DNA from 3 places in the Agromyces sp. NPDC060279 genome. Region 3 is predicted to be linked to each of the others. Evidence: predicted binding sites of a transcription regulator. Region 3 holds the regulator's gene; each other region holds the start of a gene.
The links. Region 3 encodes HspR, which represses chaperone genes until heat shock. Its sites were predicted from a motif close to AAGTTGAGTCNNNNNGACTCAACTT; they were not measured.
Positions count from the first base shown of each region.

Region 1: the regulator HspR is predicted to act here: its motif matches at 2,541-2,565, upstream of ACFWE1_RS05835 (Hsp20/alpha crystallin family protein).
Region 2: the regulator HspR is predicted to act here: its motif matches at 2,965-2,989, upstream of ACFWE1_RS13270 (ATP-dependent Clp protease ATP-binding subunit).

Region 1 covers NZ_JBHXBK010000001.1:1,233,616-1,238,093, reverse strand. The annotation lists gene ACFWE1_RS05855 (alpha/beta hydrolase family protein) at 1-376, opposite strand, end outside; gene ACFWE1_RS05850 (DUF1905 domain-containing protein) at 409-696, opposite strand; gene ACFWE1_RS05845 (hypothetical protein) at 785-1,897, opposite strand; gene ACFWE1_RS05840 (methylated-DNA--[protein]-cysteine S-methyltransferase) at 1,982-2,494, shown strand; gene ACFWE1_RS05835 (Hsp20/alpha crystallin family protein) at 2,617-3,051, shown strand; gene murQ (N-acetylmuramic acid 6-phosphate etherase) at 3,154-4,059, opposite strand; gene ACFWE1_RS05825 (MurR/RpiR family transcriptional regulator) at 4,291-4,478, shown strand, end outside.
Region 2 covers NZ_JBHXBK010000004.1:133,609-138,086, reverse strand. The annotation lists partial or broken gene ACFWE1_RS13285 (EamA family transporter) at 1-299, opposite strand, end outside; gene ACFWE1_RS13280 (LysR family transcriptional regulator) at 566-1,495, shown strand; gene ACFWE1_RS13275 (hypothetical protein) at 1,723-2,091, shown strand; gene ACFWE1_RS13270 (ATP-dependent Clp protease ATP-binding subunit) at 3,005-4,478, shown strand, end outside.
Region 3 covers NZ_JBHXBK010000001.1:1,739,181-1,743,658, reverse strand. The annotation lists gene dnaK (molecular chaperone DnaK) at 1-681, shown strand, start outside; gene ACFWE1_RS08290 (nucleotide exchange factor GrpE) at 684-1,289, shown strand; gene ACFWE1_RS08285 (DnaJ C-terminal domain-containing protein) at 1,429-2,415, shown strand; gene ACFWE1_RS08280 (heat shock protein transcriptional repressor HspR) at 2,418-2,834, shown strand; gene ACFWE1_RS08275 (hypothetical protein) at 2,855-3,601, opposite strand; gene ACFWE1_RS08270 (class I SAM-dependent methyltransferase) at 3,675-4,478, shown strand, end outside.

The sequences.
Region 1 (4,478 bases), 510 kb from region 3:
CCCCAGCGGAGCCGCCGAGGACGACGAGGGGCGCCTCGGGGTCGGCGCCGAGCCGTTCGTGGAGCTCGGCGAACGCGGCGGGGAACTCGTCGTTCGCCTGCTCGTGCATGGGGCCGAAGAACTCGGTGACCAGGTCGACGCCGCTGGCGAGGAGCGCCTCGAAGTCGTCGTGCACGGCGCGCGGCCCGCTCAGCGGCAGCCCGAGGCAGACGAGGTGCGCGTCGAGACCGGCGAGCGGGAGCGCGGCGGCCATGGCCGCCGGCGTGTTCGGCGGGTCGAGCAGGTGCCAGGCGACGACGACGGGGGCGCCGGGATGCCTCGCCGCGCGCGCCGTGTAGGGGACACCGCCGCTCGTCGTACCCGAGATCTCGCTCATGGGGCGACGCTACCCGCGGCCGCCGACACCCCTCACCCGTCGTGCACGTCGAGCGAGACGAGCACGGTGTCGCCCTCGCCCACCTGCTCGGCGCGGAGCACCGCCCGCTTCAGCGGTAGCACGTAGACCCCGCCGCTCGGGAAGATCGAGGTGCTCCAGGTGCTGCCGCCGAGGGAGACCGTGACCTTGACGGCCCCGAAGCCGCGGGGCATGCGCGGCTGCTCGGAGATGTCGGCGCTCGGCTCGGGCGGCACATCGACGAAGAACCAGTTGCGCCGGGCCGCCCACTCGTAGATCTCGGCCTCGAATCGGATGCGCATGCGCCGAGCGTAGCGCCCGCCGCCGACGTGCGCCCGCCCCTGCGCCGCACTCGCCCGGCTCGCGCCCCGCGCCGACACCTGACGCGCGCTACTGCGCGGCGGCGAGGATCTGCCGGTGCAGGGCGAGCAGCCCGGCGGTGCGCTCGGCGGGCCCGCGGCCGAAGCCGCACTCGGTGCCGATGCCGAACTCGGCGACGCCCGCGGCGGCGAGCGCCTCGCGCGCGGGGGCGATGCGGGCGAGCGCGCCGTCGATTCCGTCCTCGTGGTGCACGAGCCCGAGGAACGGCGTCGTCCCGGCGGGCAGCGCCCAGCCGGCGAGCGGTGCCGCGTAGGCGGCATCCGTCCGCTCGATCGGCACCGGCAGGTGCACCCAGTCGATGCGCCGGGCGACGGCCGTGCCGAGCGCGTTGGCGACGGCGACGAGGCGGCCGGCATCCTGCGGCTCGACGAAGTGCTTCTCGCCGACGTCGCCGTAGCAGAGGTGGAAGCCGAGCTCCGCGCCCTCCGGCACCGCGTCGGCGAGCTCGGCGGCGAGGCGTGCGACCTCGGCGACGAGCGCGTCGGCCTCGTCGCCGCCGCCGTCGGTGCCGTCCGCGGCTGCGAAGAAGGCCTCGAGGGGGCCGCCCCCGAGGCTGATGCCCTCGAGGTAGGCGAACTCGGTCGCGAGGTCGAGCTGCACGGCCAGGTCTTCCGCCGGGATCGCCGCCGTGATCGCGTGCAGTTCCGCAACGAGCGCCGCGGCGTACGCCGGATACACGGCGGCCCGGTCGGCGGGGGCGACGAAGCTCGTCACCGGGGCGAGCGGCGAGGGCAGGCAGACCTGGAAGCGGGTGCCCGCGGGGATGACGCCCGCCTCCCGCAGCCGCACGAACTCGGCGTGGCTCTCGATCGCGGCGGCTGCATACCCGAGCGGGCCGAACGACAGCTCTGCGGCCGGCACCGTGCCGTCGAGGAGCAGCGGGCGAAGGTCGAAGCCGGCGACGACGATGGGGTCGATGGGCGCGCGCACGAGGCCGGCGACCCGGTCGAACGCGGCGCCCTGGAAGAGGATCCAGTGGAAGCGTTCGCCCACCTCGCCGTCGGGGATGCGGGGTAGCGCCGCTCCGAGCTCGCCCGCTGCGAGGCGGAAGACGGCCTCGGCGGTGGGCTGGTTGACGGATCCGACGAGGTGCGCGCCGGCGACGCGGGGGAGCTGAGGCATCCGTTCAGCCTAGCTCTGCGCAGAGGTCCGAAATCCGCTGCCCGACAGGGCTCCCGCTCGGCGCGGCGCGGCGAGAATGGGGGCATGACCCGCCGCCACGCCACCCTGCCGACCGCGCTCGGCGAGCTGCTCGTCGTCGCGGACGCGGGCGGGATCGCCGGGCTCTACTTCCCGGCGCACTGGCACCCGCCGGCCGCGGGCTCGCTGGGCGCGGGGGTGGATGCCTTGGCCGACCCGCTGCTGACGGAGCTCGCGCGGCAGCTCGACGACTACCTCGCCGGGCGGCGTCGCGACTTCGACGTGCCGATGGAGCCGGCCGGTGACGCGTTCGAGCACCGGGTGTGGGCGATGCTTCGCGAGATCCCGTTCGGGGCGACCACGACGTACGGCGAGCTCGCGCTCCGGCTCGGCGACCGGAACCTCGCCCGCATGGTGGGGCGCGCGGTCGGGCACAACCCGATCAGCATCCTGGTGCCGTGCCACCGGGTCGTCGGCGCCGACGGCTCGCTCACGGGCTATGCGGGCGGGCTCGAGCGCAAGCGCACGCTGCTCGAGCTCGAGGGCGCCGAGGTGGTGGCGCAGCGGCGGCTGTTCTGAGCGGTCCGGGCGTTGGCACTCTCCCGGGTCGAGTGCTAATCTGGGAGTGTTGAGTCGATGCGACTCAACTCTGAAACCTCGGGCCGCAGACCCGCGGCCCGCACGAGTGAGAGGAGACGCCCATGGCACTGACCTGGGACCCGTTCCGCGACCTCGACCGGCTCGCGGCGACCATGCTCGACTCGCGGCAGGGGCCGCGCATGATGCCCATCGACCTGCATCGCGACGGCGATCACTACGTGCTCTCCGCCGACCTTCCGGGCGTCGACCCGGGCTCGATCGACATCGACATCGACGGACAGCTGCTGACCATCCGCGCCGAGCGCACGCTCCGCGGCGACGAGGGCGTGAAGTGGCTCGCGCACGAGCGGCCGAGCGGCTCGTTCCTCCGCCAGCTCAGCGTGGGCGAGGGCATCGACACGGCATCGATCAGCGCGCACTACGACAATGGCGTGCTGAGCGTGCTGCTGCCGGTGTCCGAGCGCGCGAAGCCGCGCAAGGTCGAGGTCCGCCAAGGTGCCGGCGCGGACGCGCCCAAGGAGGTCGCGGCGAGCTGAGCCGCGAACGGCGACAGGCGCCGCGAACGGCGACAGGCGCCGCGAACGGCAAGACGACGAGCGGGGCGGTGCGCAGGGCGCGCCGCCCCGCTCCGTCTGCGCTCAGGCGGCCGAGTTCGCGGCGATCGCCGCGCGGAGCACCCCGTCGGCCGCGTCGAGGGCGGCCGGGGCGGCGGCCGCGGGCAGGCCGGTGCGCAGCACCAGGATCGCCTGCTTGACCGAGCCACCCACGGCGGCGAGCGCCTCGCTCGCCGTGTCGGCGTCGACCTCCGCGAGCGCCATGATGGTGCGCACCGAGCGCGCGTGCAGCTTGCGGTTCGTGGCCTGCAGATCGACCATGATGCCCTGATAGGTCTTGCCGAGCTTGATCATCGAGATCGTCGTCAGCATGTTCGCGACGAGCTTCTGCGCGGTGCCCGACTTCAGCCGCGTCGATCCCGCCACGAACTCCGGGCCCACGACGACGTCAATCGCGATGTCGGCGATGGCGCCGATCGCCGAGGGGGCGTTCGAGGCGATCGCGATCGTGAGGGCCCCGCGCTCGCGCGCGTACCGGAGCCCGCCGACGGCGTAGGGCGTGCGGCCGGAGGCGGAGATGCCGACGACGACGTCGGCGGGGCCGACGGCGAGCTCGGCGAGCTGCGCGGGCGCGCCGTCCTCGTCGTCCTCGGCGTTCTCGACGGCCTCGCGGATGGCGGTGTCGCCGCCCGCGATGAGGCCGACGATGAGCGCGGGGTCGGTGCCGAACGTCGGCGGGCACTCGCTCGCGTCGAGCACGCCGATGCGTCCCGCGGTGCCCGCGCCCAGGTAGACGAGGCGCCCGCCGCGGCGCATCCGCTCGACGATGCCGTCGATCGCCCTGGTGATCTCCGGTGCCCGCGCCGCGACGGCCTCCGGCACCCGGCGGTCCTCCGCGTTCATCGCGAGCACGAGCTCCTCGGTGCTGAGCAGGTCGAGGTCGCCGCGCTGCTCCGCCTGCTCGGTCGTGAGCGTGGCGAGCTCGTCCATCAGCGCCTCGAGCTCGTCGGCGCCCAGAACGGGCTCGCTGCGATCGGCCGCCGGTGACTGGGGCATGACAGGCTCCTGGAGGGTCGGGCCGATCCGCTCGGCCATGTAAAGAGTCTACGGTGGATGCGCAATTAATGTAACTGATTTTCGAGACGCGCAGCGCTCCGGGCGCCGAGCCGGGGTCGCGGCGGGCATACTTGGAGCGACCGACCGGCCGAGACGGGGGACCAAGTGAGCATCCAGTCGACGATCGACGCCGCCGCGGCCTCGCTCTCCCCGTCGCTCGCCCGCATCGCCGCGGTCGTGCGCGACAACCCCTCGATCGTGATCGACAACACGATCAACGAGCTCGCCGCGGCCTGCGACACCTCGGTCGCCTCGGTGGTGCGTTTCTGCCACGCGATCGGCTTCGCCGGCTA
Region 2 (4,478 bases), on a different contig from region 3:
ATCCGCGTCGGCCGCTCGCGGAGCGCGAGCGCCGCGACCACGATCGTGAGCACGACGTGCGCCTGCAGCAGCAGCGCGGCGATGCCCGGCTGCAGGCCGAGCGCCATCGAGGTGTAGAGCAGGGCGAACTGGCCGAGGCTCATGAAGAGGCCGACGCCGACGACGGTCTTCCAGCTCGCGAGCGGGCGCGGCACGACGACGACCGCGAGGGCGACGACGGCGAAGCGGATCGCGACGAACAGCAGCGGCGGGATGCCGGTCATGCCCCAGTCGATGACGACGAAGTTGAAGCCCCACATCGTCGCCACCAGGGCGGCCAGCAGCATGTCTCGTCGCGTCATCCTCCGAGTTCAGCGCACGGCATCCGGAAACACCAGCGATGGTTTCTGCGGATGATTCGGTAGCGTTCGTGCATGGTCAGCCGGGGGCACGCCGCATTTTCGCGTTCTCCGTTCTCTGGATGGAAGAGATTCGTTCCAGGTCACGGTCATGGAACGAATCTCGTCCATTCGGCGATCGGAAGCCGTGGTGACGAGTCGGACGGATGATTCGGTAGCATCCGTGCATGATCGATCTCGAAGCCGTGGTCGCGTTGCGCGCTGTGGCCACCAACGGCAGCGTCGCGGCGGCCGCCGACGCGCTCGGATTCACGCCCTCGGCGGTGTCGCAGCAGATCAAGCGGCTCGAGCGCGGCACGCGCGTCGCCCTGCTCGAGCGGGCGGGGCGCGGTGTGGTGCTGACAGATGCCGGTCGCCAGCTCGTGACCTCGTCGGCGACGGTGCTCGCCGAGCTCGAACGGATCGAGGCCGATCTGCACCTCGCGGGCGGTCCCGCCGCGGATCGCGGACCGGTCGTCGGCGAGGTGCGCATCGGCGTGTTCTCGACCGCGGTGCGCGGGCTGCTCGTCGACGTGCTGCCGAAGCTGCGGGCGGAGCACCCCGAGCTGCGCGTGCCCTTGCGGGAGAGCGAGCCCTGGGAGACGATCGCGCTCGTCGCGTCGGGCCAGCGCGACCTCGGCATCGTGCACCGCTGGGGCGGCGTCGCGCTCGCGATGCCCGATCACCTGGTCGAGACGCCGCTGTTCACGGATGTCGCGGACGTGATCCTGCGCCGCGACCACCCGCTGGCCGCCGCCGCTTCGTTGACTCCGACCGACCTCGCGGACGAGGACTGGATCGCGACCTTCGACTCGACCATCTGCCGCCAGTGGCTGCGGCGACTGTTCGACGGCGTCTCGAACGCGCCCCGCATCGTGCACGAATCGATGGAGTTCGAGAACCACCTGGAGCTCGTGCGCGCCGGGCTCGGGGTCGCGCTGGTGCCGCGGATGGGGCGGCCGGCGCTGCATCCCGACCTCGTCGCGATCCCGACCACGCAGCCCGCGTCGACCCGGGGAGTGTCGGCCGTGCACCGGCGGAGTCAGGCGGACTCGCCCGCGTTGCAGGTGGTGCTGGAGGGAGTGCGGGCGGTGGTAGATGCGCGCGGTGCGGCGTAGAGGATTCCAGGCCCTGGACTGAACTCGATGGCGGTTCGAGCCGATTGGCCCTGTTCGGGCTGCGCACGCTGGATCTGGGATGCCTCTTGTGGCCGCGTTGATGATCCAGCAGAATCGCAGCATATCGTCCGTTTCGTAAGTGCGAGGTCCGCATGCCCCGGTCATCGAGAACGCGGGTTCGTCGCCTGGGTCAAGCTGCTTTCGGTGCCGCCGCTGCGGTCTCGGTCGTGGCGGCTTTCGCTGGATGCTCCTCGTCGCCGCTCGACCTCGCGATCTTCGACCGCGAGCAGCAGGCCGCAGACCAGCCGCCCTCCTTCGTCGAGTTCCCCGACACGATTTACCAGGACACCATTCGCTACCTCGGCGAGGACTCGATCGGAACGCAGTACTTCGCCTCGGAGGCGAACGACCCGCAGGGGAGGGCCGTCTGCCTGACGGTCGTCGCGAGCGATGACGACTGGTCGACCGGATGCGCCACCTCGCTGCCGGTCGAGGTCACGATCGCGTCCGGCCTGCGCGCCACGCTCGAGCCGGATGCCTCAGGCGGTGACGAGCAGGTCGGTAGATACGTGTCGGTGGAGTTGCCGGCTCTATGACCGACCGAGGCTCCTGTGGCGTGGAAGTCGTCTGTAGCGCTGGCGGTTCGAAGGCGTCCGCAGTGGCGAAGCCGGTGCTGTGGTGAATGCGCTTTCGTGCGATTTCACGCTGGAAGAGGCTACCTTTGCGGTGCCGAACCGCCTCGACGTGCACTGACCCAGTCCGAGCTGAAGTCCGCCCAAATCTGTCGGTTCTGCTCCTGCAAGTCCAGGATTCTCGAAGTCGAAAGTTCCGACGCGGGAGTGGAAGCCACGTAGAAGTAGAGGCTGTCTTCCAACGCGTGCCACCTCGCGAGGCTCTCATCAGCAAGAACCCATCTGGCGCGCCAGTTGAAGTAGGGCTCGAGCGCGGACGCAGTTGTAACGAGCGCAGCGGCGACGAAGCCGAGATTCGCTGGCCAGGAGAGATTCGCAAACCCGGTTGCGATCGTCGCGGTCGCTGAGAGAGCAAACACGACTACCTGGGAAGCTGTGGCTAACTGGCTCCATCGAGTCCTCCGCCATCGCGCGTACTCCTTCGCTTCGCGAATATGGGTACGGACGGCTTCGGCGAGGTCTGAAGCGGACATCTCAGATGTCAGAGGATGCGATGGGGCGAACGGCTGTGGCTGCCTTTTGGTTGTCCTCACCTTCGGTGACTTCACCGTGCCCGCGCGTACCGCAAGCCGCGATTCGAGCCTCTCTACGTCGAGTGGATCTTCCGTTTGTGCCATACCGCGAAGTATCTCAAGCAAGAGGTGGCATACGAGCCACTGCCAGCCGAAAGACATGGCCCAGTTCTGGGGATGGTCGGCCGCGCGGCTTGCTGTAGTGAGGTGCGGTCGCCGAACGGAGACTCCGGGTTTGGGGAATACCTCCCGCCCCACGGTGTTGAACTTGAGCGAACCACACTCAACTTCAACCAGGAGGCCAGGTGCCCAACGACTTCAACGAGGCCGGCGCGAGCTCGTTCGACGAGTTCCTCGCCCGATACCTCGCGGGTGAGCAGGCCCGTCAGGCGCGGTCGATCGACCTCAGCCGGTTCCTGACGGCCCGCACCCAGAGCATTCTTCAGCAGGCGGGACGCTTCGCCCTCGAGCGCGGCCAGACCGAGCTCGACGCGCTGCACATCCTGCGCGTCATCGTCGAGGACGAGAGCGTGCAGGCGGCGATCCGCCGCGTCGGCGCGAGTCCCGAGCGCATCATCACCGCGACCGAGGCGCGCCTGCCCGCATCCGGCGACGTGCCCTTCGACGAGCTCGGTGAGCGGCGCGACGCCGCGACCATCACGCCCTCGGCCTCCCGCGCGCTGTTCCACAGCTACCAGGTGGCGCGCTCCTCTGGCGCGACCTACATCGACCCCGAGCACCTCTTCTTCGCGCTCGTGCTGGGTCAGGATGCCCCGGCCGGACAGGTGCTCGCCCGCGCGGGCGTCACCGCCGAGGCCCTGACGCAGACGATGCGGGACGGGGTGGAGGATTCCCTTCGACAGGGCACTGACGAGGATTCCCTTCGACAGGCTCAGGGAACCAACGAGCAGGCTCAGGGGACCAGCACGCCGACGCTCGACAAGTTCGGCATGGACCTCACCGAGCGCGCCCGCAACGGCGAGCTCGACCCCGTGATCGGCCGCGCCGACGAGATCGAGCAGACCATCGAGATTCTCTCCCGCCGCACGAAGAACAACCCCGTGCTCGTGGGCGAGGCGGGCGTCGGCAAGACTGCGATCGTCGAGGGCCTCGCGCAGGCCATCGTCGACGAGCAGGTGCCCGAAGCCCTCCTCGGCAAGCGCGTCATCGCGCTCGACCTGCCCGGCATGCTCGCCGGCACCCGCTACCGCGGCGACTTCGAGGAGCGCCTCACCAAGACGATGGAGGAGATCGCCGCCCACCGGGGCGAGCTGATCGTCTTCATCGACGAGGTGCACACCGTCGTCGGCGCCGGAGGCGCGGGCGAGGGCGGCATGGACGCGGGCAACATCCTGAAGCCGCGCCTCGCGCGCGGCGAGCTGCACCTCATCGGGGCGACCACGCTCAAGGAGTACCGCCAGATCGAGAAGGACCCCGCCCTCGAGCGCCGCTTCCAGCCGGTGCGCGTCGGCGAGCCCTCGATCGAGGACGCCGTGCGCATCCTCCACGGCCTGAAGCCCGCCTACGAGGAGCACCACGGCGTCGAGTACACGGACGACGCGCTGCGCGCCGCCGTCGAACTCGGCAGCCGCTACCTGCCCGACCGGGTGCTGCCCGACAAGGCGATCGACCTGATCGACCAGGCCGGCGCGCGACTGCGCCTCCGCCTCGGTGTGAAGACCGACGTGCCCGCGCTCATGGCGCGGCTCGCCGAGCTCGAGTCCGAGAAGAACGCCGCGGTCGCCGCCGAGCACTACGAGGAGGCATCCCGCATCCGCG
Region 3 (4,478 bases):
ACCTTCACGACCGCCGACGACAACCAGCCGTCGGTCGCGATCCAGGTCTTCCAGGGCGAGCGCGACTTCACGCGCGACAACAAGGCGCTCGGCACCTTCGAGCTGACCGGCATCGCGCCCGCGCCCCGCGGCATCCCGCAGATCGAGGTCACCTTCGACATCGACGCGAACGGCATCGTGCACGTGTCCGCCAAGGACAAGGGCACGGGCAAGGAGCAGTCGATGACCATCACGGGCGGCTCGTCGCTCTCGAAGGACGACATCGACCGCATGGTGCGCGAGGCCGAGGAGCACGCCGCCGAAGACAAGAAGCGCCGCGAGTCCGCCGAGCAGCGCAACCAGGCCGAGCAGCTCGCCTACTCGGTCGAGAAGCTGATCAAGGACAACGAGGACAAGCTGCCCGAGGACGTCAAGACCGAGGTCCAGGGCGACGTCGACGCGCTGAAGTCCGCGCTCGCGGGCGAGGACGACGACGCGGTGAAGGCCGCGTTGGAGAAGCTCTCGCAGTCGCAGGGCAAGCTCGGCGAGGCGATCTACGCGCAGCAGCAGTCCGAGGCGTCCGCCGGCGCCGGTGAGGACCAGAACGCCAGCGGCCAGGCATCCGACCAGGCGTCCGACGAGGACGTGGTCGACGCCGAGGTCGTGGACGACGAGGACCCCTCGACGGGACAGGCGAAGTAACCATGGCCGACGAGAACCAGAACCCCGACGAGCCGGTCATCCGCGACAAGCGGAAGATCGACCCCGAGACCGGTGCGGTTCGCGAGCCCTCGAGCGAGGCGGATGCCGCGGCCGACGCCGCGGCATCCGCCGACGAGGCCGAGCTCACGGTCGACGACATCCTCAACGCGGCGCAGGCCGAGGTTGCGGAGCCGAACGACGAGCACCTCGCCGACCTCAAGCGGGTGACCGCCGAGTACGCCAACTACCGCAAGCGCACCGAGCAGAACCGTGAGCTCGAGCGCGACCGGGCGGTCGGCCAGACGGTCGCCGCGCTGCTGCCCGTGCTCGACGACCTCGACCGGGCCGAGAAGCACGGCGACCTCGAGGGCGACACCGCCTTCGCCACGATCGCCGCGAAGCTCCGGCAGGTCACCGAGCGGCTCGGGCTGGTGCGCTTCGGCGCGGTCGGCGAGCCGTTCGACCCGCAGCTGCACGAGGCGATCTTCCAGCAGCCCGCCGACGACGTGGAGGTCGACACGGTCGCCGACGTCGTCGAGACCGGCTACCAGCTGGGCGAGGTCCAGCTGAGGCCGGCCAAGGTCGTGGTGAAGAGCCCGCAGGGCTGAGCCCCGGCAGACGGCCCCACGAGACGGGAGGAGATTCGCGCCAGGGGAGGATGGGATCGTTCGATCCGCCCTCCGCCGCAGCGAATCTCCTCCCGCTCCGTTCAGTAGATACGACAGACTTCAAGGAAAGGAGGTGCCGATGGCCAGTCAGGACTGGTTCGACAAGGACTTCTACCAGGTGCTCGGCGTCTCCAAGGACGCGAGCGACAGCGAGATCAAGAAGGTCTACCGCAAGCTCGCGCGCAAGTACCATCCCGACCAGAACCCCGGCGACGCCGCCGCGGAGGCGAAGTTCAAGGAGATCTCCGAGGCGAACGCCGTGCTCTCCGACCCCGAGCAGCGCAAGGAGTACGACGCCATCCGCGCGATGGGGTCAGGGGCGCGCTTCACGGCGCCCGGCGCGGGCGGCCAGGGCGGCTTCGAGGACGTCTTCGGCGGCATGTTCAATCAGGGCGGCGGCGGTCAGCGCTACACGTTCCAGCAGGGCGGCGACTACGACGACCTGCTCGGCGGGCTCTTCGGCGGCGGCCGCTTCGGGCAGCCCTCGGGCGGCTACCGCGGCTTCGGCGGGCCGACTCGCGGGCGCGACGTCACGGCGACGACCACGCTCGACTTCATCACGGCGACCAAGGGCGAGCAGATCACCCTGCAGACCTCCGACGGCAAGCCCATCACGGTGCGCATCCCCGCGGGCGTCGCCGACGGGCAGAAGATCAAGCTGCGCGGCAAGGGCCACCCCTCGCCCGACGGCGGTGAGACCGGCGACCTCATCCTCACCGTGCACGTGCGCAAGCACCCGGTCTTCGAACGCGACGGGCTGAACCTCCGCGTCACCGTGCCCGTGACGTTCACCGAGGCCGCGCTCGGCGCCACGATCCAGGTGCCGACCCTCGGCGGCGACCCCGTCAAGCTCCGCGTCGCGCCCGGCACTCCGAGCGGCCGCGTGCTGCGCGTGAAGGGCCGCGGCGTCGAGACGAAGAAGGGCACGGGCGACCTGCTCGCCGTCGTGCAGATCGCGGTTCCCTCGCACCTCTCGAAGGAGGCGAAGGAGGCCGTCGAGGCGCTCGCCGCCGCCCTCCCCGACGAGGACCCGCGAGAAGAACTCCTCGCCAAGGCCCGGAGCTAGCGATGGACGAGACGAGCCCGCTCTTCGTGATCTCGGTCGCGGCCGAGCTCGCGGGCATGCATCCGCAGACGCTGCGGCAGTACGACCGGCTCGGGCTCGTCTCGCCCACCCGCACGGCGGGCAAGTCGCGCCGCTACTCGATGCGCGACGTCGTGCAGCTGCGCGAGATCGCCCAGCTCTCGGCCGAGGGCGTGAGCCTCGAGGGCATCCGCCGGGTGCTCGGCCTCGAGGACGAGGTGCAGAGCCTGCGCGCCCGCGTGCGCGAGCTCGAGGCCGCGCTCGCCGATGAGATGCTGAACCGGCCGGGTCGCCGCGTGTTCGCCGCCGGCTCTGCCGGCGAGGTGGTCACGCTCAAGGCCGGCACGCGGGTGCGCCGCGAGAACGCGCTCGTCGTCTGGCGCCCCCTCGAGCACGAGTAAGAAGCCCGCGAGCAGCCGGCTCAGCGCCCCCAGGCCTCCGCGGGCGCCTCGATGACGTCATACGGCCGCGAGCTCCAGTGCGTCCCGTAGCCGTAGTGGCTCGACGCCCACGGCGAGGCCCAGATCGCCTGCGCGGTGGCGTCGGCCGAGTCGCCCCGCTGCAGCGCCGCATCGACCGCGGGGTAGCGCCCCGAGCGCAGGTTCTCCGCCGCGTAGTACGCCGCGACGACGAGGTCGGGGTAGCTGCCGAGGCCCGAGCCGCCGCCGGAGCCCTGCCCGTTGTTCAGCGGGTTGTTGCGGTTCCACCAGTTGTCGGCGCCGTTCTCCTGCCGCATCCAGCGCATCATGAACGTGACGTTCTCGTCGGTCACAGGCCAGTCGCCCTCGATCAGCACGAGCTTCGCCCAGTCCTCGTTCGTGCCTCCCGCGACGAGCGTCTCGGTGCCGGTCGAGGCGACGTAGGACTCCTCGGCCACGCCCGGCAGCACCGCGGCGTCGTGCACCTCGATCGACTGCACCGCCTCGGCGACGGTGTCGGCCGAGCCGTCGGCGACGAGGGCGACCGCCGCCGGGTCGGGGGCCGGTGAGCTCGGCGCGAGCGCGAGCCCGGCGGTCGTGCCCAGCACGACGACGGAGGCGAAGAGGGCCGCGAAGCGGCGGGCGACGGGCGGACGTGCGTCGTCGCTGCGGGGTCGCTCGCGCGCCGCCGCACCGGGGTTCGGGGCGACGGCCGGGTCGGTGGAGCGGGGGAACCGGCGGTGACGCATGCGGATGCGAGGGTAGCAAACCCGACTGGATCCCTCCAGAGCGCACCCAGTCGGCGCCGGGTAGCCTGCCGAGGTGGACTTCACTGCGCTGCGCCGGCATCCCGACGTCGAGGGGCCCGGACTCGAGGCATCCGATGCCGCCGACCGGCTGATCCTCGACGAGGCCCGGGCCGCCGTCGGGGCGCTCGCGCCCGGTGAGCTCGTCGTGATCGACGACGCTTTCGGGGCGCTCGCGCTCGGCGCGGTCGAGCTCGGCGCGCGCGACGTGCGGGTCCACCAGGACCCGATCACCGGTGAGCGCGCGCTCGCCGAGAACGCCGCCCGGCTCGGCCTCGCGCACGAGGTGCGCTCCGAGGCGTTCGGCCCGTCGCTCGTCGCCGGGGCGCGGCTCGTGCTGCTGCGGCTGCCGCGCTCGCTCGACCGCCTCGATGAGATCGCCGAGCTCGTCGCCCGGCACGCCGATCCCGACGTGGTGATCGTCGCCGGCGGCCGCCTGAAGCACATGTCGATCGCGATGAACGAGGTGCTCGGCCGCGCGTTCGCGCGCCTCGACGTGAGTCTCGCGCGGCAGAAATCGCGGGTGCTGCGGGCGAGCGAGGCCCGCGCCGAGCTGCGGCCGGCGCCCGGTGGAGCGGGAGCGGATGCCTCGACGGCCGCCTCGCCCGCACGCTGGCCGCGCCGGGAGCGGCACGACGAGCTCGGCCTCGTGGTCGTCGCGCACGGCGGCGTGTTCGCGGGCACGAAGGTCGACATCGGCACCCGGTTCCTGCTCGGCCACCTCGCCGAGGCCGTGCCCGACGCGGCATCCGCCGTGGACCTCGCCTGCGGCAGCGGCGTCATCGCGACGAAGCTCGCGCTCGCCCGACCGGGCATTCGG